DNA from 2 places in the Klebsiella sp. R445 genome. Region 1 is predicted to be linked to the other one. Evidence: predicted binding sites of a transcription regulator. Region 1 holds the regulator's gene; the other holds the start of a gene.
What was found. Region 1 encodes PhoB, which activates phosphate uptake and scavenging genes when phosphate is short. Its sites were predicted from a motif close to CTGTCATAAAACTGNCNNAT; they were not measured.
Positions count from the first base shown of each region.

Region 2: the regulator PhoB is predicted to act here: its motif matches at 4,196-4,215, upstream of kdgR (DNA-binding transcriptional regulator KdgR).

Region 1 is NZ_CP180446.1:2,040,007-2,045,898, reverse strand. It holds gene sbcC (exonuclease subunit SbcC) at 1-1,598, opposite strand, end outside; gene sbcD (exonuclease SbcCD subunit D) at 1,595-2,797, opposite strand; gene phoB (phosphate response regulator transcription factor PhoB) at 3,009-3,698, shown strand; gene phoR (two-component system sensor histidine kinase PhoR) at 3,720-5,015, shown strand; gene brnQ (branched-chain amino acid transporter carrier protein BrnQ) at 5,429-5,892, shown strand, end outside.
Region 2 is NZ_CP180446.1:5,191,721-5,197,612, forward strand. It holds gene prc (carboxy terminal-processing peptidase) at 1-1,568, shown strand, start outside; gene htpX (protease HtpX) at 1,805-2,686, shown strand; gene ACMYSN_RS24445 (MFS transporter) at 2,754-4,127, opposite strand; gene kdgR (DNA-binding transcriptional regulator KdgR) at 4,307-5,098, shown strand; gene ACMYSN_RS24455 (YobH family protein) at 5,163-5,402, opposite strand; gene mgrB (PhoP/PhoQ regulatory lipoprotein MgrB) at 5,562-5,705, shown strand; gene ACMYSN_RS24465 (YebO family protein) at 5,780-5,892, shown strand, end outside.

The DNA.
Region 1 (5,892 bases):
TCCCGGCGGGCCTGGTTAACGCCTGGCTCCAGCGCCCGGTATTCCGCGACGGCAGGATGCTCGCTGGATCCGCAGAGCGGGCACGGTGCGCCGGGCTGCAGGCGCGCGCGTTCTTCTTCCAGGCCAGCAATACGGGCTTCCAGTTCGCAGATGGCCTTCACATCGCTGAACTGCTGGTTTTTCTCTTTGTAGGCCAGACGGCGCTGGGCCAGCGCCGTTTCCAGCTTTTCCTGTTCCTGCTGGCGGGCCTGCCCGGCGGTTTGCAACTGCTGCTGGCGCTGGCGCAGCGGCAGCAGGCGGCTATGCAGCGTAGAGAGCTGCTGGCGTAGCGGGCGGGCGGCGGCGTGCTGTGCCAGACTGGCGCTGACCGCTCCGGAATCCAGCGTCAGGGTGGTCGGGGGCAGCCCGGCCAGGGTGCGATCGGTTTCGGCCAGCCGTTGCTGCAGTTGAGCGTGCTGCTGTTCATCGCGGGCCTGCTGTGCGAACGCCTCCCGCCAGCCTGCCAGCGCATTTCCCCACTGGCGGTAGCGGTCGTGTTCCTGCAGCCAGGTCGTGAGGGCGTGCTGGGCGGTCTGCAACTGACTCAGCTGTTGACTCGCGGCAAGGCGAATCCCCGCCCGTAGCCGCAGCTGGCCATGTAAGCGAGTATTTACTTCTTCCACCTGACGGCGGGTGTGCGCCAGCGCGTTGGTCTGCTCTTGTTCGCGGTTCCACAGCGGGCGCAGCTGTTCTGCCGGCTGGGATTTGAGCAAGGCGGAAAGCTGCGGCTGGGCCTGCTCCAGCGCCTGCTGCGCTTCCTGTAGCTGACGCTGGGCCTGGGTGGCTTCCGCGCTCAGCTCCTGCTGGCGAAGCAGCCACTGCAAGGTAGTTTGCAGGCGGGTTTGTTCGCTAAGTTGTTGATTTTCATCATCAGTAAGTGCTTGCAAACTTTGTTGCAGCGCCTGCTGCTGTTCGGTGCTCAGAAGCAGCACGCCGGAGGCCTGCGCCTGCAGTTTATCCAGCTCGCTGCGGGCAAGCTTATGCTTGTCGAACACCTGGGCCGAGATCTGACCGTAGATTTCGGTACCGGTCAGTTCCTCCAGGAGTTCCGCGCGCTCTTTAGGTTTGGCGTTGAGGAAGGCAGCGAACTGCCCCTGAGAAAGCAGCATTGAGCGGGTAAAACGGCCATAATCCAGCCCGGTGAGCGAGGCAGTGAGCTCGAGCTTATCTTTGACTTTGTCGGCGAGGATCTGGCCATCGTCGCAGCGGGCCAGCTCGACGCGCGGGGCCTGCAGATTGCCTTCCGGCTGGTTACGGGCGCGGTTCTGGCTCCAGAAAGCGCGGTAGGCCGTCCCTTTGACCTCGAATTCCACCTCCGCCAGGCACTCGGCGGTGTCGCGGGTCATCAGATCGTTTTGCGATTGCGAGACGCTGCTCAGGCGCGGGGTTTCGTGATACAGCGCGAGGCAGATAGCGTCCAGCAGGGTGGTTTTCCCGGCGCCGGTCGGCCCGGTGATAGCGAACAACCCGTTGCTGGCGAACGGTTCAGCGGTAAAGTCGATTTTCCATTCGCCTTTCAGCGAGTTGATATTCTTCAGGCGCAAGCTCAGAATTTTCACAGGTGCTCCTCACCGTGCAGGCTATACAGCGTTTCGTTAAACAGCTGCTTCAGGCGCTGCTGCTGCGTCTCTTCCAGCGTTTCCTGCGCCAGACGGCGTTCAAACACTTCTTCCACGCGTAATTCACTGAGCGTTTCGCGGCGTTCTCCGGCGAGGATCCGTTCGCGCTGGGCGCGGCTGCGGCGAACCAGCAGCACTTCCACCGGCAGGTCGTCGGTCTGGGCCTGAATTTTACGTTGAATATCATGTAGATATTCGTCGCTGGTGATTTCAATATCCAGCCATGTGACGGGGTCCGCTGGGGCGTCCCGCCACTGGGTGAGCTGTTCGCTGATGCTGGCGAAATCGCCTTTCAGGACCGCCAGCGGCTGGGTCACCGGTACCGTCAGCGGGCTCACGTCTGTCAGATGGCCGTCGGTAAAGGTCACCAGATTGACGCTTTTACTTTTCCCCGTTTCGTCGAAGCTGAGGGAGATCGGTGAGCCACTGTAGCGAATATGCTCGTTGCCGCCGACCAGCTGCGCCCGGTGAATATGGCCGAGCGCAATATAATCAACCGGCGGGAAATGGCTGGCAGGAAACGCCTCCAGGGTCCCGATATAGATATCGCGTACCGCATCACTTTTACTGGCGCCGACGGTGGTCAGGTGACCGCTGGCAATAATCGGCAGCGGGCGGTCGCCGCGCAGGTCGCAGGCCTGCTGATACTGCTGTTGATAATAGTCGCTGATAGCGCTTAACAGCTGTTGTTGCTTCTCGCCGCTGGAGTGTCCCGCCTGGCTGGTGACCAGCTCGCGCGGGCGCAGGAACGGCACCGGGCAAAAAACAGCCCCGGGGGTGCCGTCACGCAGGGGCAGGATAAAGGGAGCATGGCCTGCATTGGCCACCACCGTGGTTTTCAAAAAGGCCAGGATGTCGCGGGATTCATTCAGGGTCGCGACCGAGTCATGGTTGCCGGCCAGCACTACCAACTGACAGCCGGCCTGCTGAAGCTGCACCACAAAATGGTTATACAGTTCGCGGGCGTAGCTGGGGGGCGATCCGGTATCAAAAATATCACCGGCGACAATGATGGCATCGACCTCGTGCTGTTGGGCGTTGGACAGCAGCCAGTCGAGAAAGGCCGAATGTTCGACGGCACGGCTTTTACTGTAAAAATTCTGACCCAGGTGCCAGTCAGAGGTATGAATGATGCGCATAATGATTTTTTCCTGACGAAAAAGCATGAGCGCATTATACCCTTCATCCTTCAGCTTGCCTCCCCGAGCAGCAATCGGATTGTCGGTTACTCCTTGTCATCATTCGAAATCTCCGATCATCAGACGGTCATTTTTTTCATAAATCTGTCACAAAACTGACGCATAATGACGCCGCACTCTATACTGATGGCTAAAAAACACAGGGTAAATAATGGCGAGAAGAATTCTGGTCGTTGAAGATGAAGCACCGATCCGCGAAATGGTCTGCTTTGTTCTGGAGCAAAACGGCTTTCAGCCCGTCGAGGCGGAAGATTATGACAGTGCGGTGAATCAACTCAATGAACCCTGGCCTGATTTGATTCTCCTTGACTGGATGCTACCGGGCGGGTCGGGTCTGCAGTTTATTAAACAGCTGAAGCGCGAAGCGATGACCCGGGATATTCCGGTGGTGATGCTGACCGCACGCGGCGAAGAAGAAGACCGCGTTCGTGGCCTGGAAACCGGGGCCGACGATTACATTACCAAGCCTTTCTCACCGAAAGAGCTGGTGGCGCGTATCAAAGCGGTGATGCGTCGAATTTCGCCGATGGCGGTAGAAGAAGTAATTGAAATGCAAGGCCTTAGCCTGGATCCTTCCTCGCATCGCGTGATGACCGGTGAAAGTCCGCTGGACATGGGGCCAACGGAATTTAAATTATTACATTTCTTTATGACCCACCCGGAACGCGTGTACAGCCGCGAACAGCTGCTGAATCACGTCTGGGGTACGAACGTGTATGTAGAAGACCGAACGGTGGATGTGCACATTCGTCGTCTACGTAAAGCGCTGGAACTTAGCGGCCATGACCGGATGGTACAAACGGTTCGCGGCACGGGGTATCGTTTCTCCGCTCGTTTCTGAATATCGACAGGAGTGTGAACCGTGCTGGAACGGCTGTCATGGAAAAGGCTGGCGCTTGAGCTTTTCTTATGTTGTATACCGGCCCTGATCCTTGGGGCGATTTTTGGTCATCTGCCGTGGTTTTTGCTGGCGGCGGTGACCGGCCTGCTGATATGGCATTTCTGGAACCTTATGCGCCTGTCATGGTGGCTGTGGGTTGACCGCAGCATGACGCCGCCGCCGGGTAGCGGCAGCTGGGAGCCGCTGCTGTATGGCCTCCACCAGATGCAGATGCGTAATAAAAAGCGCCGACGCGAGCTGGGCAGTCTGATCAAACGCTTTCGTAGCGGGGCGGAGTCATTGCCCGATGCGGTGGTGCTGACGACGGAGGAGGGCGCCATCTTCTGGTGTAATGGTCTGGCGCAGCAGATCCTGAATCTGCGCTGGCCGGACGACAGCGGACAAAACATTCTCAACCTTCTGCGTTACCCTGAATTTGCTAACTACCTCAAAAACAGGGACTTCTCCAAACCTCTCAATCTGGTGCTCAATACGGCTCGCCATCTGGAGATCCGCGTGATGCCCTACAGCGACAAACAGTGGCTGATGGTGGCACGCGACGTCACGCAGATGCACCAGCTCGAAGGTGCGCGGCGCAACTTTTTTGCTAACGTCAGCCATGAGCTGCGCACGCCGTTGACGGTGCTGCAGGGCTATCTGGAGATGATGCAGGAGCAGGTGCTGGAAGGGATGACGCGCGAGAAAGCGCTGCATACCATGCGCGAGCAAACTCAGCGCATGGAAGGACTGGTCAAACAGCTGTTAACCCTGTCGCGCATTGAAGCCGCACCAACCCTGGCGATGAATGACAAAATTGACGTGCCGATGATGCTGCGGGTGGTGGAGCGCGAAGCGCAGACCCTTAGCCAGCAGAAGCACACCCTGCATTTCACGGTGGATGACAGCCTGCAGGTGCTCGGCAATGAAGAGCAGCTGCGCAGCGCGATATCCAACCTGGTGTATAACGCCATTAACCATACCCCTGCCGGGACGGAGATCTCCGTCAGTTGGCTGCGGGCACCGCATGGCGCGCTGTTTAGCGTCGAGGATAACGGCCCCGGTATTGCGCCGGAGCATATTCCGCGCCTGACCGAGCGGTTTTATCGCGTTGATAAAGCCCGTTCGCGCCAGACCGGCGGCAGTGGCCTGGGGCTGGCTATCGTCAAACATGCGGTTAATCATCACGACAGCCGACTGGAAATTGAGAGTACCCTGGGCAAGGGGACGCGGTTTAGCTTCCTGCTCCCGGAACGTTTAATTGCCAAAAAAAGCGCCTGACCGCCTGTCTGTCAGCATTACTTGCCAATGACCAGCTCCGGCTGGTCATTTTCATTTGCAGTCACTTTTTCGCCGCGTAATTAATGAACGCCTGCTGCTTTTTTGTTCGCATGATTAGCCATGGGTTTTCTCTCAATATGGTGAATAGTTTTGGTTGAGAATATAGAGTTAGCATAATCATCTGCTTTCACGATCCCTCCTTGCATTAAAACGTTATAAGCGTTTAAATTGCCCCCCATACAGTCGCAGACAGACTGTTTTTGCGTGGTAATTCAAAAAACAATTCTTTCCCACGCCGCTTCGGGAGCATATCTCGCTGAGTTTGCCGGCAATCGCCGCTGTATCATCCCCCAGGGAAAAGCACGGTATTTCCGTTTGTTAATAACACCACATCCACAGGCAGTAATGAATTTATGACCCATCAGTTAAAATCACGCGACATCATTGCGTTGGGCTTTATGACCTTCGCGTTGTTTGTTGGCGCCGGCAACATTATCTTCCCTCCGATGGTCGGTTTACAGGCTGGCGAACACGTCTGGACCGCAGCAATTGGCTTCCTGATTACGGCGGTGGGTCTTCCGGTGCTTACGGTCGTGGCGCTGGCAAAAGTCGGCGGTGGTGTTGAAAGCCTGAGCACGCCGATCGGCAAAGTCGCCGGTATTCTGCTGGCGGTCGTGTGCTATCTGGCCGTTGGCCCACTGTTCGCGACGCCGCGTACCGCCACGGTCTCCTTTGAAGTCGGCATTGCGCCACTGACCGGCGACGGCCCGCTGCCGCTGCTGATTTATAGCGTGATCTATTTTGCGCTGGTGATTCTGGTTTCGCTGTATCCGGGCAAGCTGCTCGATACGGTGGGCAACTTCCTGGCCCCGCTGAA
Region 2 (5,892 bases), 2.1 Mb from region 1:
AGCTGAATGCGCTGTGGGACGCCAAGGTGAAGTTTGACCAACTGAGCCTGAAGCTCGCTGGCAAAGATGACAAAGAGATCCGCGAGACCTTAACGCGCCGTTATAAATTTGCGATTCGCCGTCTGGCGCAATCCAACAGCGAAGATGTGTTCTCGCTGGTGATGACCGCGTTTGCCCGCGAAATCGACCCGCACACCAACTATCTGTCACCGCGTAATACTGAGCAGTTCAACACCGAAATGAGCCTGTCGTTAGAGGGGATCGGTGCGGTATTGCAGATGGACGACGACTATACGGTGATCAACTCGCTGGTGGCCGGTGGCCCTGCGGCGAAGAGCAAGTCAATTAGCGTTGGCGATCGTATTGTGGGTGTCGGCCAGTCTGGAAAAGGCATGGTCGATGTTATCGGCTGGCGTCTGGATGACGTGGTTGCCCTGATTAAAGGGCCGAAGGGCAGCAAGGTTCGCCTTGAGGTTCTGCCGGCTGGCAAGGGCGCGAAAACCCGCATCGTGACGTTGACCCGTGAGCGGATTCGCCTTGAAGACCGCGCGGTGAAAATGTCGGTGAAAACCGTCGGTAAAGAAAAAGTCGGCGTGCTGGACATTCCTGGCTTCTACGTTGGTCTGACGGATGATGTGAAAGTTCAGCTGCAGAAGCTGGAGAAGCAGAACGTCAGTAGCGTGGTTATCGACCTGCGCAGCAATGGCGGTGGGGCACTGACCGAAGCGGTTTCGCTTTCTGGTCTGTTCATTCCATCAGGGCCGGTAGTCCAGGTGCGTGATAACAACGGCAAAGTGCGCGAAGACAGCGATACCGATGGCGTGGTCTATTACAAAGGTCCGCTGGTGGTGCTGGTTGACCGTTTCAGTGCTTCCGCGTCTGAAATTTTCGCCGCCGCTATGCAGGATTATGGCCGCGGGCTGATTGTTGGCGAGCCGACCTTCGGCAAAGGCACCGTTCAGCAGTATCGCTCTCTGAACCGTATTTACGATCAGATGCTGCGTCCTGACTGGCCTGCGCTGGGTTCGGTACAGTACACCATCCAGAAGTTCTACCGCATCAACGGCGGCAGTACTCAGCGTAAAGGCGTGACGCCGGATATCATGATGCCAACCGGTACCGAAGATCGTGAAACCGGCGAGCAGTATGAAGATAACGCGCTGCCGTGGGATAGTGTGAATGCCGCGACCTACGTGAAATCCGGTGATTTGCAGCCTTTCGACCCGGAACTGCTGAAGCTGCACGATGCACGCATTGCCAAAGATCCGGAATTCCAGTACATCATGAAGGATATTGCCCGCTATAACGCAATGAAAGATAAGCGTTATATCGTCTCTCTGAATTACGCCCAGCGTGAGAAAGAGAACGAAGAAGACGATGCGACCCGCCTGGCGCGGATCAATGACCGTCTGAAGCGTGAAGGCAAGCCGGCGCTGAAGAAACTGGACGATCTGCCGAAAGATTACCAGGAGCCGGATCCGTATCTCGATGAAACGGTCCACATCGCGATCGACCTTGCGCATCTTGAGAAAGCGCAGCCGGCGGTAGAGCCGCCGGTAGCAAAATAAGTACCCAACGGGCACAAATCATGTGCCCGTTTTCTTTTCTGTTTCCCGCCGGTTATTCCCACGTCGAATATACAAAATGTCAACAAGCTGTGCTGGTGTCAGAACAGTGCGACAAAATGTAAAGTTGTGTTTTTCTCGTGACTTAGCAGGGGCTGATAGTTGAAAATTAGCCTACTACCCATACGATATGGGTAATCGCATAGTGCGTTTTGTTAAATCGAGGTTAAAAGAAAATTATGATGCGAATCGCGCTTTTCCTGATGACCAACCTGGCAGTTATGGTGGTGTTCGGGCTGGTGCTAAGCCTGACGGGAATTCAGTCAAGCAGCATGACCGGATTACTGATCATGGCGCTGCTTTTTGGTTTTGGTGGCTCGATCGTTTCGCTGATGATGTCGAAATGGATGGCGCTGAAATCAGTGGGTGGGGAAGTGATTGAGCAGCCGCGTAACGAAACCGAACGCTGGCTAATGAATACCGTCTCGCAGCAAGCGCAGCAGGCGGGTATCGGTATGCCGCAGGTAGCTATTTACCATGCGCCTGACATCAACGCTTTCGCTACCGGTGCGCGCCGTGATGCGTCGTTGGTGGCCGTCAGTACCGGACTGCTGCAAAACATGAGTCGTGACGAAGCTGAAGCCGTTATCGCTCACGAAATCAGCCACATCGCCAACGGCGACATGGTCACCATGACCCTGATTCAGGGTGTGGTGAACACCTTCGTTATCTTTATCTCGCGCGTTATCGCGCAGATTGCGGCCGGGTTCCTTGGCGGCAACCGTGATGACAGCGAAAGCAGTAACGGCAACCCGCTGATTTACTTCGCGGTGGCGACGGTGCTGGAACTGGTGTTTGGTATTCTGGCGAGCATTATTACCATGTGGTTCTCGCGTCATCGTGAATTCCACGCCGATGCCGGCTCTGCGAAGCTGGTTGGCCGTGAGAAAATGATTGCGGCGCTGCAGCGTCTGAAAACCAGCTACGAGCCGCAGGAAGCCAGCAGCATGATGGCGTTCTGCATTAACGGTAAAGCGAAGTCAATGAGCGAACTGTTCATGACTCACCCGCCGTTGGATAAGCGTATCGAAGCGCTGCGTAGCGGTGAATACCTGAAGTAACACAGTACTTGCAGACAAAAACGCGGCCTTCGGGCCGCGTTTTTTTATGCCGCACGAACGCCGTCGATCAGGACTCAGGACGAGGCTGAGTGACCCGAAGCCCGCTGACTGCGGCGGCCATCACCGCCAGCCCGCCGGCCAGCAGCAATGCGCTGTGGGTGCCGCCGTTGCCCTGTAAATTCAGGAACAGCGCCACCAAAGCCGCGCCGGCACTTTGCCCCAGCAAACGCGCGGTCCCTAACATGCCGCTGGCGCCGCCGCTGCGATGGCGAGGGGCGGAAGAGATAATGGTGTGGTTATTCGGCGACTGGAACAGACCAAAACCGGCACCGCACAGCGCCATGCGCCAGATAATATCCAGGTCAGAGGGAGAGGCGGGCAACAGCGCCAGACCAAACAGGCCCCCGGCCATCACCAGCATGCCGACCGCGCCAAGTAATCCCGCATGAACTTTCTCTATCAGATAACCTGCCAGCGGCGCCATCACCATCGTGGCTAGAGGCCACGGTGTCAGCAACAGCCCGGTTTCCACTTCGCTACGCCCCAGCATCGACTGCAGGAAGAAGGGCAGGGAGACCAACGCCAGCATTTGCGCGCAGAACGAGCAAATTGAGGTGCAGATAGAGAGTGAAAACAGCGGGATCCGCAGCAGATCTATCGGTAACAGCGGCACCGGCATTTGCAGCTGGCGGCGGACAAAAAAGAAGCCGATCACGACGACCGCGGCCACTTCAGCCAGCACCAGTTTACCGGACTGACCTTGCGCAAAACCGCCGAGGGCGGTAATCAGCAGGCCAAAGGTCAGCGCATTCATAATGGCGCTGGGAAGGTCGAAGCGGGTGATCTTACTCCGCCCGGTGTTGGCGGGCAGGAAGCGCATGGCGAGGATCAGCGACACAATCCCCAGCGGAATATTAATCAAAAACAGCCATTGCCAGGAGGCGACGGAGAGGATCGCTGCAGCAATTGTCGGACCTGCCGCCGATGACACCGCCACCACGAATGAGTTAATCCCCATCCCGCGCCCGAGGAAACGCTGGGGGAAGATAAGGCGGATCAGCGCCGTATTCACGCTCATCAACGCCGCGCCGCCAAGACCCTGAGCGACGCGCGCGAGGGTCAGCATCTCCAGGCTACGGGAGAGGGCGCAGGCTAACGAGGTCAGGGTAAAAAGCGCCAGGCCGATTTTGTAGACCCGACGGTAGCCAAACATGTCGCCCAGAAAGGAGAGCGGCAGCAGAGCGATGACGATGGCTATCTGGTAAGCGTTGACTATCCATATTGATGCCGCGGGGGAGGCATTCAGGTCCGTTGCAATGGTCGGCAGCGCGACGTTGGCTATCGCGCCGTCGAGGACCGCCATGGCCAACCCCAAAATGATGGTCAGGATGGCACCATGGCGCTGGGGCGTCGGCAGGCCATCAGAAATATTTTTATCCATGTCAAATATGTGTCTTTAAGGGGGTATTATTCTATGGATAATAATTTTAGCATTGATTATTCGGTTGTATGTCGCAGATTTGTAACGAATGGGCAGAAGATCGATTGCGGGGGCGCTGATGCGAATTTATAATAAAAACCGGTTCTAATTTTTATAAAACAGTTACGATGAGGTGATAAATGGCAGTTGCAGATTTGGATAAACAGCCAGATTCTGTCTCTTCGGTATTGAAGGTTTTTGGCATTCTGCAGGCGCTTGGTGAAGAGCGTGAAATTGGCATTACCGAACTGTCCCAGCGCGTCATGATGTCAAAAAGCACCGTTTATCGCTTTTTGCAGACCATGAAATCGCTGGGCTATGTGGCTCAGGAAGGCGAATCGGAGAAATACTCTCTGACCCTGAAGCTATTTGAGTTGGGTGCCCGTGCGCTGCAAAATGTCGACCTGATCCGCAGTGCCGACATTCAGATGCGTGAACTTTCACGTCTGACGAAAGAGACTGTCCACCTGGGCGCGCTGGATGAAGACAGCATTGTCTATATCCACAAAATTGACTCAATGTACAACCTGCGTATGTACTCGCGCGTTGGCCGTCGCAACCCACTGTACAGTACCGCTATCGGTAAAGTGCTGCTGGCGTGGCGCGATCGCGCGGAAGTCGAGCAAATTCTGGAAGGCGTTGAGTACAAGCGTAGCACCGACCGCACCATTACCAGCACGGAAGAGCTGATTGGGGTACTGGAGCAGGTGCGTCAACAGGGTTATGGCGAAGACAACGAAGAGCAGGAAGAAGGGCTGCGCTGCATCGGCGTACCGGTATTCGACCGCTTTGGCGTGGTGATTGCCGGCCTGAGTATCTCATTCCCGACGCTGCGTTTCTCTGAAGAGCGTCTGCACGAGTATGTTGAGATGCTGCACACCGCGGCGCGCAAAATTTCAGAACAGATGGGATACAACGACTACCCATTCTGATGTGAATGGCCGTCGGGTTCACCGGCAACAGCAGGAGTCGCGCTTCTGCTGTTGCCGGAATGCGTTAGCCTTTGTCGATGACCGTTTCACTTTTGCGTAAAACCGGGCAATCGGTCAGCCCGATAATTCCGCTGTCGGAGTGCACGTATTGCGCTGTGCTGGTGCCGCGAGCGGTCAGGTATTTACACTGAAGCCCCAGTCCTGCGGCGTTCTCATTACTGCCGATCAAAATCCCATAACCGCTTAACAGAATACCAATCCACACGATGGCCAGTACTACAATGGAACGAATGATTAATCGCATTGTTGCCTCATTGTTTGCATTATCCTTGACGATATATTGACAGTTAGATGTCTTGAAACAAGTCTATGATTCCTAAACTTACCTTTCGTATTACAGTTAGTCACGGTTTAAGATGCGCATGTTATCCTGGAAACATCTGATACTGATGCGGAGAGTGGAGTGAAAAAATTACGCTGGGTTTTGCTGATCGTCGTCATAGCCGGTTGCTTATTGCTATGGACTCAGATGCTTAACGTAATGTGCGATCAAGATGTACAATTTTTCAGCGGCATCTGCACCATCAACAAGTTTATCCCCTGGTAAGACATTTTTATTACGACGGATTTTCTTCTGCTCTGCGAGTGGTAGAATAAACGCCTTCTCTTTGAGGTGGTGAAATGAGTGAGTTACTAAATCCTGGGATCTTAAATCTGGCTTCGCTGGCGCTTTCCATCGTGCTGGTGCTTGTCGGTTTGTTGTTGTGGTTTTTTGTTAATCGCGCAAGTTCGCG